3 regions of the Halalkalibacter sp. AB-rgal2 genome follow, and region 3 is predicted to be linked to each of the others. Evidence: riboswitches for the same ligand, from Rfam matches in the RefSeq annotation. Region 3 holds a riboswitch; each other region holds the start of a gene.
What was found. A riboswitch is a leader RNA that binds a small molecule or an ion and turns the genes downstream of it on or off. The one in region 3 is predicted to bind thiamine pyrophosphate.
Positions count from the first base shown of each region.

Region 1: it holds a riboswitch for thiamine pyrophosphate, as region 3 does, so the genes downstream of both, thiC (phosphomethylpyrimidine synthase ThiC) here and ACERJO_RS15430 (3-oxoacyl-ACP reductase) in region 3, are expected to answer to the same signal.
Region 2: it holds a riboswitch for thiamine pyrophosphate, as region 3 does, so the genes downstream of both, ACERJO_RS09820 (ABC transporter permease) here and ACERJO_RS15430 (3-oxoacyl-ACP reductase) in region 3, are expected to answer to the same signal.

Region 1 is NZ_JBGUAV010000009.1:96,959-101,248, reverse strand. It holds gene ACERJO_RS09655 (sensor histidine kinase) at 1-494, opposite strand, end outside; gene ACERJO_RS09650 (BMP family ABC transporter substrate-binding protein) at 512-1,513, opposite strand; TPP riboswitch at 1,687-1,801, shown strand; gene thiC (phosphomethylpyrimidine synthase ThiC) at 1,925-3,697, shown strand; gene sda (sporulation histidine kinase inhibitor Sda) at 3,757-3,909, opposite strand; gene ACERJO_RS09635 (MOSC domain-containing protein) at 4,083-4,290, opposite strand, start outside.
Region 2 is NZ_JBGUAV010000009.1:131,342-135,631, reverse strand. It holds gene ACERJO_RS09830 (ABC transporter ATP-binding protein) at 1-491, opposite strand, end outside; gene ACERJO_RS09825 (ABC transporter substrate-binding protein) at 505-1,584, opposite strand; gene ACERJO_RS09820 (ABC transporter permease) at 1,581-2,369, opposite strand; TPP riboswitch at 2,507-2,617, opposite strand; gene ACERJO_RS09815 (BshB3 potential contributor to bacillithiol synthesis) at 2,672-2,869, opposite strand; gene ACERJO_RS09810 (histidinol-phosphatase) at 3,010-3,816, opposite strand; gene ACERJO_RS09805 (DeoR/GlpR family DNA-binding transcription regulator) at 3,950-4,290, opposite strand, start outside.
Region 3 is NZ_JBGUAV010000021.1:63,042-67,331, reverse strand. It holds gene ACERJO_RS15435 (glycosyltransferase family protein) at 1-61, opposite strand, end outside; gene ACERJO_RS15430 (3-oxoacyl-ACP reductase) at 847-1,608, opposite strand; TPP riboswitch at 1,684-1,794, opposite strand; gene ACERJO_RS15425 (mannitol-1-phosphate 5-dehydrogenase) at 1,866-3,011, opposite strand; gene ACERJO_RS15420 (BglG family transcription antiterminator) at 3,018-4,290, opposite strand, start outside.

The DNA.
Region 1 (4,290 bases), on a different contig from region 3:
TGATAGTTTATGTCTTGATGCAGATCCACTTCATCTTGTATATATTGTAATTCTTTTAAATACGTTTCTTCCAAAAAACGTTCTGCTGACTCCATATCACCGAAATTCAGAAAACCTTGTAGCTCATTCCGTATAAGAAAATCAAGCAAGTCCATTTCTCTAGCTAGCGTACGCAAGGAATCCGGTACATCAGCGATATTAATTTCTAATTGATCGCTAGTCATAATCGCATTATATTGGTCGACAATGTCACAGCAGCTATCCGTCGACAACGCCTCGTAAATTAATTGCTCTTTGTTAAATAATTCACGTTCCCAATGACTTAATAAAATGACAGCAGGAACACCCTGGTCTCTTAATTCAATACTTACTTGATTGACATCCTTAATCGACTGAACAAGAAGCAACGACAATCCACTTAATACGAGTGTAATGATGAGGAGGGCAGATAGGATCTTCGTTCTAAATGTCATACTATTTAACAACTTATTCATTCCAACCTCTCCTCAATTTAAAAAGAAAGTTCCCCTCTTTTATAACGTTCCATTTCCTCATGGATGAACTCAAGCTCTTCTTCAGTAAACATCGCTCCAAAAGGGGACAACCCTGTTACTCCATCCTCATTTGACAAAATTACGCTACCAGTTGGTAAGCCTTCATCACTAAAGTAATCATTCATAATCGACACGTACACTTGTGGAATATCGTTCATGACATTTGTTAGGACATGATTAGGTGCTAAATAACTCTGATCCTCTAAATAGCCAATTACATAAAACCCTAAATTTTTTGCCATGTGGATAATATCAGGATTATAAGCATTTCCTCTCGAGTAAACGACGTCGACTCCTTCTTCCAATAAATCTTCCATGATTTCAACTGCCTTTTCTCCATCGTCACGACTATTAACTGCTTCATAATAAAAGTTTGCTTCTGGTAAATAATAGTCTAATGCGTTTATAAATTCAACATTACGCTTTGCACCTTCGAATGGATCAATTATAGCAATATTATTTGTTTTCGTTTTTAGAGATGCTGCCAATGCAGCAAAATATTCAAATTCGCCTTGGTGAAAGGAATATGCCGTTTGGTTTGATAAATGAGCCTCTCCATGAACCGTAACAAAATGAATATCCTCATACCATAATGCCATATTTTCAAACGGATCAGAAAATTCTCTTCCATGACCAATAATAAGATCAGCGCCCCAATCAGCAGCTTGTACAATTGTTTCAGTTATTATTCTATCATTCATAACATTTATATCCTCATACAAATTCACAGAAACAGGAAAATGTTCTTCAATCTTTAACTTACCTTTATAAGCTAAACTGCCCCAACTTTGATCACCTAGCACATCTGATGTAATAATTACTACTTTTGTGCGTTCTACATTTGTACTCGCTTGAGTATCCTGTAACACTCCATACACTCGTAGAAAAAGGACTAACAGTAGGATAGCAGCTAGAACAATAGAAATAAAAATGATGTATCTTACTTGTTTAGTCTGCATCATAACAGCCCCCCTCGTTCCTTCCTTACTTATCATACCGAATAAATAGACTGAATGCCATAATCAAATTACTTTTTTCTGGTCATTTCGACACTAACCTAAGTAAACTTATATGATTTAAAACACTTTCCAATAAAACCCTCGTGTGTTATAATGTGAGTAATTAAATATTTATATTTAACTAGGGGAGTCCAATGAGTTGGGCTGAGAGGGGAACGCTCTGAAGTTCCTTGACCCTTGGGACCTGATCTGGATCATGCCAGCGTAGGGAAGTTAGTTATGCGTACATATATTGTATTTGTGTATTTAGCTGGGTCCATTACTATTAATGAGCTCAGCTTTTTTGCTTTCTTTCGTTGTATGTTGCAATCAGTCTCTACTAATACACTATTTTTAAAAAGGAGAGATTCGATGAGTACCCGATTAAACGAGCAAGTAATGTCTATCAAATCCAATTTACCAGGAAGTAAGAAAGTGTACGTTCAAGGAAGTAGAGAGAACATCCAAGTGCCAATGCGTGAGATTTCCTTAACTCCTACGGTTAAGGAAGATCGTGAAGAGCATAATGAACCCCTTCGTGTATATGATTCAAGTGGACCTTATACAGATGACCATGTTACGATTGATATCGAAAAGGGATTACCACCTATACGAGAACAATGGATACTGGAAAGAAACAATGTGGAATATATCGAAGGAAGAAAGATAAAGCCTGAGGATAACGGATTAAAAGAAACGGATCAAATTATTAATGCTTTCCCTAAGAAGACTACTAGCGTATTAAGAGCAAAAAAAGGAGAAAATGTTACACAACTTCATTACGCAAAAAAAGGAATCACCACACCCGAAATGGAATTCATCGCCATAAGGGAAGGCTTATCTCCAGAATATGTTCGTGAAGAAGTAGCAAAAGGACGTGCCATTATCCCAGCAAATATTAATCACCCTGAAAGTGAGCCGATGATAATCGGTCGGAATTTCCATGTGAAAATTAATGCTAACATCGGGAATTCCGCTGTATCCTCTTCTATAGAAGAAGAAGTAGAAAAAATGACATGGGCTACTCGTTGGGGAGCAGATACGATTATGGATCTATCAACCGGGAAAAATATTCATACTACTCGTGAATGGATAATAAGAAATTCTCCTGTCCCTGTTGGAACAGTCCCTTTATACCAAGCGTTAGAAAAAGTAAAAGGGATTGCAGAAAATCTAACGTGGGAAGTGTATCGTGACACACTTATTGAACAAGCTGAACAGGGAGTGTCCTATTTCACCATTCATGCGGGGGTTCTCTTACGTTATGTACCTCTAACCGTAAATCGAGTAACTGGAATTGTTTCACGAGGTGGTTCTATTATGGCCCAATGGTGCCTCTATCATCACGAAGAAAACTTTCTTTATACACATTTTGAAGAAATTTGTGAAATTATGAAAGCATATGATATTGCTTTTTCACTAGGTGATGGCTTGCGCCCAGGTTCGATTGCGGATGCAAATGATGAAGCTCAATTTGCCGAGCTTGAAACATTAGGAGAATTAACAAAAATCGCCTGGGAACACGACGTACAAGTCATGGTTGAAGGGCCAGGGCATGTGCCAATGCATCTTATTAAAGAGAACATGGATAAACAATTAGAAACGTGTCAGGAAGCTCCATTCTATACATTAGGCCCATTAACAACAGATATAGCACCAGGTTATGATCATATCACTTCGGCAATTGGAGCCGCTATGATTGGTTGGTTTGGAACTGCTATGCTCTGTTATGTCACACCAAAGGAACACCTTGGATTACCTAATAAAAATGATGTAAGGGAAGGTGTTATCACATACAAAATTGCCGCACATGCAGCAGACCTTGCTAAAGGGCATCCAAATGCACAAAAAAGAGACGATGCGCTTTCAAAAGCACGCTTTGAGTTTAGGTGGCATGATCAATTTCACCTCTCTCTTGATCCAGAAAGAGCAATTGAATTTCATGATGAAACGCTACCAGCAGAAGGCGCTAAAACGGCTCATTTTTGTTCCATGTGCGGACCTAAGTTCTGTAGTATGAGAATTTCACATGACATTCGAAAATTTGCTGATGACAACAATTTAACGACAACAGAAGCTATTGAAAAAGGTATGAAGGAAAAAGCAAAAGAGTTTAAAGAAAAAGGTAACCAAATTTACCAATAATCATTAATGGAAGTCTACAAAGACACTTTAGCTTTGTAGACTTCCAATATAAAATGAGCTTATTTTTGATCTAATTTACGTCTTTGAAGTTCATTCTGTATAAGTAGAATAAATTGTGGACTAATTTCTTGTACTCTTCTAGCTTTTTCGTACAAATCAAGTAGGTCTTCATTATCAATTTTCCAAAACGTATGCGTCATTTTTTTAGTCATTTGCCTCCTCCTACTTGAATTAAACATTTAGTTTACATAATACTATTATAGTAAGCTATAAACTAAAGTTCTAATTCCCTCTTTTGTCGATGGGTATAAAAAACTATCGATTTTTGATTAATTATGTATATATTACCACCTTAGACAAAGATATAGTAGAGACTTTTGTCTGATTATTTCTTTCGATTTAATTTATTCACTAACGTTTTCTTCCAAGCCATTGATAGCATCGGACACTTCAGTAGTTCATTCACTTTATTTTCATCAATTTCCTTACGGTAAGTGATTGTATTAACTTCTGAGACCGTAAAATTTGAGCCCTTTTTTTGTAATTGAAATGGGGATTTTTTTGAGACGATCCCTTCCTTGATGACACGGACA
Region 2 (4,290 bases), on a different contig from region 3:
AATGCGTCAAGCGCTCCGAAAGGCTCATCTAACAACAAAAGTTCTTTTTGATGGAGAAATGTCCTTAATAGGGCAGCGCGTTGTTTCATTCCACCTGAAAGAACATGCGGATAATAATGCTCATAGCCATCAAGTCCGAATAAAGGTAAGAGTTCAAACGCCTTTTTCTTAGATTCTGCTATATTCTGCTTACTAATTTCTGCTCCTAATAGAGCATTTTCTAATACTGTTTTCCACGGTAAAAGTAAATCTTTTTGCATCATATAACTTGCATGATTCCGTTGACCGACAATCGAATGGCCATTAAGAAGAATTTCACCAGCGCTTGGTATCTCTAAACCAGATATTAAATTGAATAATGTACTTTTTCCACATCCACTAGGTCCAATAAGGGAGACAAATTCCCCTTTTTCAATATAGAGATGCAAATCATTAATGACGTTAGTTTGATCAGAGAATGTATAGTGAATATTCGATAATTGTAAATGCATCATATCTCCTTTTCTAAGGAAGAAACTGATTCGTCATCGCTTCTTCAATTGGTACATCTACTTCAATCAATTCATTATCTAGCATCCATTCGGTATAAGTACTCCAAACATCTGTGCTTTGATACCCCCACTTCTCCGCCTCTCCTTGGTAACGTTCACTTAACCACTCCTGAGAAGCACGTATTAACTCAGCATCTGTTTCGGGAGTTGCCTCGATTAAGATGTCTGCCGCTTCATCGACATGATCAATGGCAAATTCATACCCACGACTGATGGCATGCATAAATTTCTCAACAAGCTCCGGCTGTTCTTCAACAACAGAATCACTACTAATAATAACTGGAGAATAATATGAAAAAACTGGATCGATATCCGTTAAATAAATCATGTTTATATCTTCACCACGTACCTCTGCCTCAACACCTGTCCATCCATAGAAAATCCATTGAAAATCAATTTCCCTTGATGTATTAACGAAGAAGTCAGACGTTCCCACCGTGACATTTTCAACTGTTGAAGAATCAGCATCTACTGTACTCATTACTTCTGATATCATCACATCTTCCTGTGGAGATCCCCAGCCACCATACGTCTTTCCTTCAAAATCAGAAGGAGAAGTGATATCTTTTTCAACTGGTGAAGCAAATCCCGACGTATGCTCTTGAATAATCGCAGCTAATGAGATAACCGGAATATCACTTGAGCGGGCTACCGTTACATTATCCTGTGAACTTATTCCAAAGTGAGCTTGACCAGAAGCGACGATTTGATCCGCTCCTTCTAACGCTGGTTCGATGATTGTAATGTCTAAGCCTTCTTCCTCGAAATACCCATTTGCTTTAGCCACATAAATACCAGTATGGTTCGTGTTAGGAACCCAGTCCAGTACAATTGTCGCTTCTAGTCGTTCATTTTTTTCCTCTATTGTCTCTCCCATTTGTTCATCTTTTTCATCTGTTGATTCTCCCAATTGTTCATTATCTGCTTCATTTAGTTCAGTCGAATCGTCATTGCTCACATCCTCTGAACCACATCCTATTAAAGCAAAGCTAGTCATAACACTCATGATGATGATTGATAAACCTTTTTTCAACTTTGTCCACTTCCTTTTTTCATATGCTTATATTTCCAAGGCATCGTCCATCTACTAATAAGGACGATGATTAAAAATAGGAAACAACTTAATAATGATATAATCACAATCGAAACAAACACTTTATCGGTTGCAAAAGAATTTTGAGCTCGAACTAAATAAATACCTAGACCTTTGCTTGCTCCGACCCACTCAGAGATTACTGCAGCTAACACACTGTAGGTTGCACCAATTTTCAAACCAGTAAATAAGTATGGGAGTGCATGTGGAAATCGAACATAACGCATTGTTTGCCAACGTGAGCTACCCATTGATTGTAATAACCTCATCATATCCCGATCACTCGATTGCAAGCCTTCGATCATGTTCACAACTACAGGAAAAAATGTTACTAAAGCGACGACTAACACCTTTGGTAGAATGCCATATCCAAACCAAATAATGAGTAAAGGTGCAATCGCTATAATCGGAATCGTTTGGGAAAAGAGAAGCAATGGATACACACTCTTTCGTAATATTGCTGATGCATCAAGTGATAAAGCAATGACCAATGCAACGATAATCCCCAAACTAAAACCAAGTAATGCTTCAATAGCAGTAATCCAAATATGTTCTGGCAATAATGTCCACGACTCACCAAATGCCAGAAAAATCTCAGATGGAGCTGGTAGAATATAAGGTTCTATGTCGGTGACCCGAACGATAAGCTCCCATATGAGTACAAACATAGCGACAGTGACAATGGCTGGTAATCCAGCTTTTGTCGCACCCTTCAAATCTTTCATGAATACCCCCTCTTACTATATAAAACTACAACAACACCTTTCCGTAGAATTGATCTTCCTCTTCCCCGATTGGACTTCCAAGCAGCAAAAAACGTCTACATGCATGGAGGCATGTAGACGTTCATTTAATACACGTATACAAATTAGTCATACATCCCTCCGCTGGAATTACCCAGATCAGGTTAAAGGGTCGATGTCTTCAACGGGACATCCTCTCAGCCAACCTCATAGCTCCCCGAGTACTATTCAATTTCTAGTAAATGATACCACACTATCGATTATTAGCCAAATGATTTATTCAACTAACTCATTAACTCCGCAATCCACCATAAAAGTAAAACAACGACTAGAATAATAGGAAACACGAGAAAGTAAATCCATGACATATGTTTCATACTTTTTTTACTATCATATTCTTCATCATTAGCTGCTGTTAATTTTAAAGTGATGACAAGTGCAACGACACAAACGACAAATGAAAGCAAAACAGGAAATAGCATATGTGACTCCTTTAGAAACATTAAGTTCTCCACATTGTAACATGACAGTTTTATAAAAACGAACTTTAATAAAAATTACTATAATAATATTATGTAAACCCATTAAATAGTAGCTCAAAAACAGAGCTATTATTCATCCTTTACAAAGAAACATTCACTGCCTTTTTATTAATAAAATAAGTCCATTCCTTATAACCGATTTCTTTTAACCTTTTCCTGACTAGGTCAAAATCATCCGCTATTCGCTCAGGTGTATGAGCATCTGAACCAAAAGTAACTGGAACACTGTAAAATAATGCTCGTTCTAGAATTTCATTTGCTGGATACCATCCCCCAACATCCTTTGTTTTACCAGATGTATTTATTTCAATTGCGACCTGTTCTTCTCCTATTATTTTTAACGTTTTGTCAACAACCTCCGTTTTTAAGTCTGAAAATGGAGGATAATACCCTTTCATCGCATCAATATGCCCTAATATTTGAAAAAATCCACTTTTAGCTGATAAAGCAATTTGTTCATAATAGCTTTCTTTAACTTGAACTCGTTCTGATTGAGTTAATGAATCAAATCGACCACGTTGAAAAATATTTATGTCGTGAATAAAATGGACAGAGCCAATAATATAATCAAATGGATACAATTCGAATTGCTTATGGTAATGAATCATATGATCAATGAAGAAATCACTTTCAATCCCTAAAAGCACATGGATCCTACTTGCATACTTCTCTTTAAGCTGTAATACTTCCTCCACATAACTTTTAAATTCACTTTTCTTCATCGTAATCCCTGGATAGAGATGATCCTCCTCACTGTAGAAATGCGGAGTATGATCCGAGATACCAATATAATCTAAGTTTAATTGAATCGCTTGTCTAATATAATCTTCAATTGTACCGATTGCATGTCCACAACGTTCGTGATGAGTATGTAAATCAAATTTAATCGTCATCGTTTCACCCTTTACAATAAGTCCTTCAATCAAATCGAACTTATTTTACCATACTTCACTAAGTTATGGTGCTAATCTTTGCTACATACACTAAAAAGGATCGCTCTCTTTTTCGAACAAGCTGAAACTATGATTTTATAATTGACAATGGCAAATCTTTAAATCGTGTAAGCTGGTCATCCGATGTATTGTGATCTGTAATGATCATTTGAACACTTTCTAACGAACCGATGCGTGCAAATGCTTGAACACCAAATTTCGAATAATCAGCGAGCAAAAATGTTTCATCAGAAATTTCCATCATTTTTTTCTTAACAATAGCTTGAAGTTCATTTGAATCACTAATTCCTCTATCATGGTGAATACCTTGACAGGAAAGAAATGCTTTGTTGACATGATAATGTTCAAGAGAATCAGTTGATACTGGACCTACAAATGATAACGAGCGAGGCAGTAACGTACCGCCAA
Region 3 (4,290 bases):
GAAGAATATCTTTATTTTTTAAAGACCCAATCTTCTTTTCAATAAATGAATGAACTTTCATTATGAACTCCCTTCTCCTCGTTTATGACTAACTTTTTACTTAAACATATCCTATTAAACAACAATTCATTTTTATTTGATCATTCTTTCATAGAATTCAACAGGGTATACGATATATGTATATTTTAGGAATAAGTATTCTGTGAGTAGGGATATAACTATTTTCTTATTTGAAAATAGAATCATCTGTGCTAAAGATTCACCTAATATTTCCCTTCAACTTGATTGTCCTTTATAAACGTATCCTGTAATCTAAATACATTTACGCTTAAGCACCTTCCTAAGAATAACCAAAGTTGATACGTTACCCACATCCCTCAATACCAAGTTAACGTATATGTTTTAACTTTATTTTATATAGAACATTTTAGTATAATTCCAAATATTGCAAATGAACGGATGATGGCTGATAAGCGGAAGGTACGATCACAGAAAGTGAACTACGCGCAATTGAAGATGAGGAAATGAAACGCATTGTTGCCAAGCAAAAGGAAGCTGGTCGCCAATCAATAACAGATGGAGAAGGTATTCAATTTCAAGGGGTCAAAACAAAGCCTCATTATTTTAATTGACGGTTTGGATGTAGACAGACTATTTCTTGAATTTGACGATAAGCGTTCAGGTGATTCGAACCACTTCGTTACGTGAAACGACAAGACCTACAGCTTGTTTTAGTTGAAATAGCTAAGGATGCTTCGAAATAAACATGTTTAAAACGATCCATGAAAGAAGTCCTTCCTGGATCGTTTTTCTGCTGTAGCTCTTATCCGTAACCTCTTCTTTGCATTAATCCATCACTAAACCACCATCGACAACAAGATTCTGACCTGTCACTGCTCTTGCCCATGACGACGAAAAGAATAAAGCCGTATCAGCTAATTCTGCTGGAGTAGTTACCTTTTTCAATGGAGTAGTAGACTCAATGATTCCAAACACTTCTTCAGTCGTCACGCTACTCGCATCCGTTTGCTTCAATAAACCACCTGAGATCATATTAACCGTAATGCCATACTGCCCTAATTCCTTTGCTAAATTACGAGTGAAACCAAGTAATGCCGCTTTACCGGTTGTATATTCATGATAAGCAACGACAGGGTTTTGTACGAGATTCGTACCAATATTTATAATACGGCCAAACTGCTGTTCCTTCATATCAGCTACACACGCTTGTACGGTATTTAGTGCCCCTTTCACGCTTCCTTCTAACTGTGTGTTGAACTTTTCCCATTCAAGCTCGAAAGCATTCTTCTGCGTAACTGGATTAAATTCAAAATCAATTAATGCATTGTTTACAATCGTGGTAACCGGTGTACCAAAATAAGCCTTTGCTTTCGCAACCATTTCCTGCACTTGCACCTTATCTCGTACATCTGCTTGAATCGCAATCGCACGCTCACCGATCGCTTTTACGAGATGGTCTGCTTTTTCTTGACTTTGATAATAATTGATAATCACTTGAGCACCTTCGTTCGCATAAGCCTTTGCTAGCTCTGCTCCCACTCCCCTACTTGCTCCAGTAATTAAAACCGTTTGCTCATTTAATTTCACAATAGTCCCTCCAATATATGAATCTTTTCAACATTTACACAGCAAAAAGACTAGGAAACATAAGGACCTAGTCTTCGAAAAGATAGCCTACTTCCCTCCGCTGGTATGAGCCAGATCAGGTCCTGAGGGTCAAAAAGTTCAATACTTTTTTCTCAGTCTGTATAACAGACACCCCTAGTAGAAACTATTCATTTGTAAATGCTATCTATTATTATAATTTGAACAAAAGGAGCATGCAATTAAAGTGATTCTAGAGATTACATTTCCGCCTTCAACTTATCATAGTGACGAACAATTTCTCTCACTACATCACTATTTTCATCTAATTTACTGACCACTTTCAACACATAAGAAGGTCCATGCTCATTGATCATTGCTTGAATTTCTAGCGCTTCCTCGTCTTCATGAGCATCGAACATTAAGGCAGCTGCTATCGCTTTAGCCAAGTTTGTATACGGTAGCCCTGCCTTATACGCCTGAATAAGAGGACGGATTAAGCGATCCTGTGGACCTAATTTTCGAATTGGGGCACGTCCGACACGTGTAACACCATCATTTAAATAACGATTTTTGAAGCGTTCGATATTTTTATGAATATACGTTAAATGCTCCTCTTCATCAAGTCCATATTCCTTCACTAAGTACGCACCCGTTTCTTTCAACGTCTCTCTCACTTGCTGTACAACACTCTCATCATTTAACGCTTGATCAATGGTCTTCTTTCCTTCAATGTACCCTAAATAAGCGATGACAGCATGACCAGTGTTAACAGTAAATAATTTACGCTCGATAAATGGAGCAAGATCGTCCACAATTGTCATTCCTTCTACTTTTGGAATATGTTCATTTGCTTCCACTACCCATTCAAAGTAAGGTTCAACAAGTACATCAAGTGAGCTCTGATCCTGAATCGGGACAATTCGATCAACAGCCGAATTAAAGAAGAAAATTCTTCCTTTCAGCTTCTGTCTTATTTCATCATCAAGATGCTCCAATATAGATTCCTTTAACCTATCAGTAGCAGCAATTTGATTTTCGCATGCAATCACATAGAGCTTTTCATCCGATACAGCAACACGCTCAGCAATCCCCTGAGCTATTAAGGGTGCTATCCTTGGCAAAATAGTCGGTCCAATTGCCGTTGTTACATAAGTTGCTTCCTTAATTGCATCGATAACTTCTTTTTTCTGGCTCAAATTATTTAATCCAGAAACGTGTTCAATCTTCATTGATTGCTGCTCTTCAGTAGCTAGCTTCACTTGATAGCTTCGTTCTGTATTTAATTGATCAATAATGTGTGCAGCTATGTCGACAAACGTGACATGATAGCCTGATTCTGAAAAAAGAGCTCCGATAAATCCTCTCCCGATATTCCCTGCACCAAAATGAACGGCTTGTTTCAACATTGATCATTCCTTTATCAAATTATTTTGTAAGTAATCAAAAAATGTATCCTCTAACTTCTTGCGAATCATTCCTTCATTTGAAGACGAAAAAATCATCATTGCAATGTCATTTTCAATTAAACTTGTACTTATCATGCTTAGAACCTCCTGTTCACGCTTGCTCATATGTTTAGGAGCCAGCATTAATAGCAGGTTTTTCATTTGCATATCCCTTCCATCCATGCCCTTGATTGTACAAGGCTTATTTAAATGGGCGACTTGAAAGATGAGTTCAGATACACTTTCTTCTCTGCAATGAAACAGTCCCATATTCGTATTTGGTATTCCAAGCCCACCGTTTTTCTCGCGCTCCTCTAGTTCCTTTATCACATTTGTAGGATTTGTCACGAGACCACTCTGCCCACTCTCTTCTACCATTTCTTCAATAACCCTCCAATGACCCTCATCAGATTGCTTCCAATACACACGTAAATTTGCAAGAATCGATTCCATGCTTGAATGAACATCCTGAATTTCCTTTAATAAGCCTTTCACGTCCTGACGGTTGTTCTTTTGATTCGCATCCTTTTCAATAGAAGTCGTGACGTAGCTCTTCTTTCTCGTCACGACTTCTAGATGTTTTTGTAAATAATCTTGAATTGAATGAATATCTTTCTCGCTTAACAACGGGCTAACTAGGATATAATCGACATCAGCAAAGGGTAGCCTAACGGTTGAAATGACCAGTTCATACTCGTTCAAATCAGCCTTTTGAAATTCTTTTATCGACAAAATTTCAACGTTATGAATTTCTGATAGCTCTTTTTGAACACGGCTTGCGAGCATTTTGGACGTTCCAATCCCTGTCGGACAAACGATAACAGCATGTACCTGTATGCTCTCCTCGCGCTTCACTAAAGCCGAACCAAAATGAAGCACAATAAACGCAATTTCATCATCTGGAAAGTGAACATCCTCAAATTGTTTATCCAAGCTTTTCTGCACAACCATAAATAACACCGAATATTTTCTTTTAATTTCATTCGTCAATGGGTTAAATAAATCGAGCTTCTGCTTTAAGCGAAAAATCGATGGTTCCATATGTGCTAGCAATCCTTGATACAACGAAAAGTCATCCATTAAATGTACGTTCAATTGTTCAGACACATCTTGAATGACGTTTTTTATTAACTTTCCCAGTAAGACACTGTCGTAACCAGCAACATCAGCCGCTTGCAGCTTAGATCCTTTTAATACAACGGTCAAAAAATGAACATCGCTCTTTTCTAGTGGAATC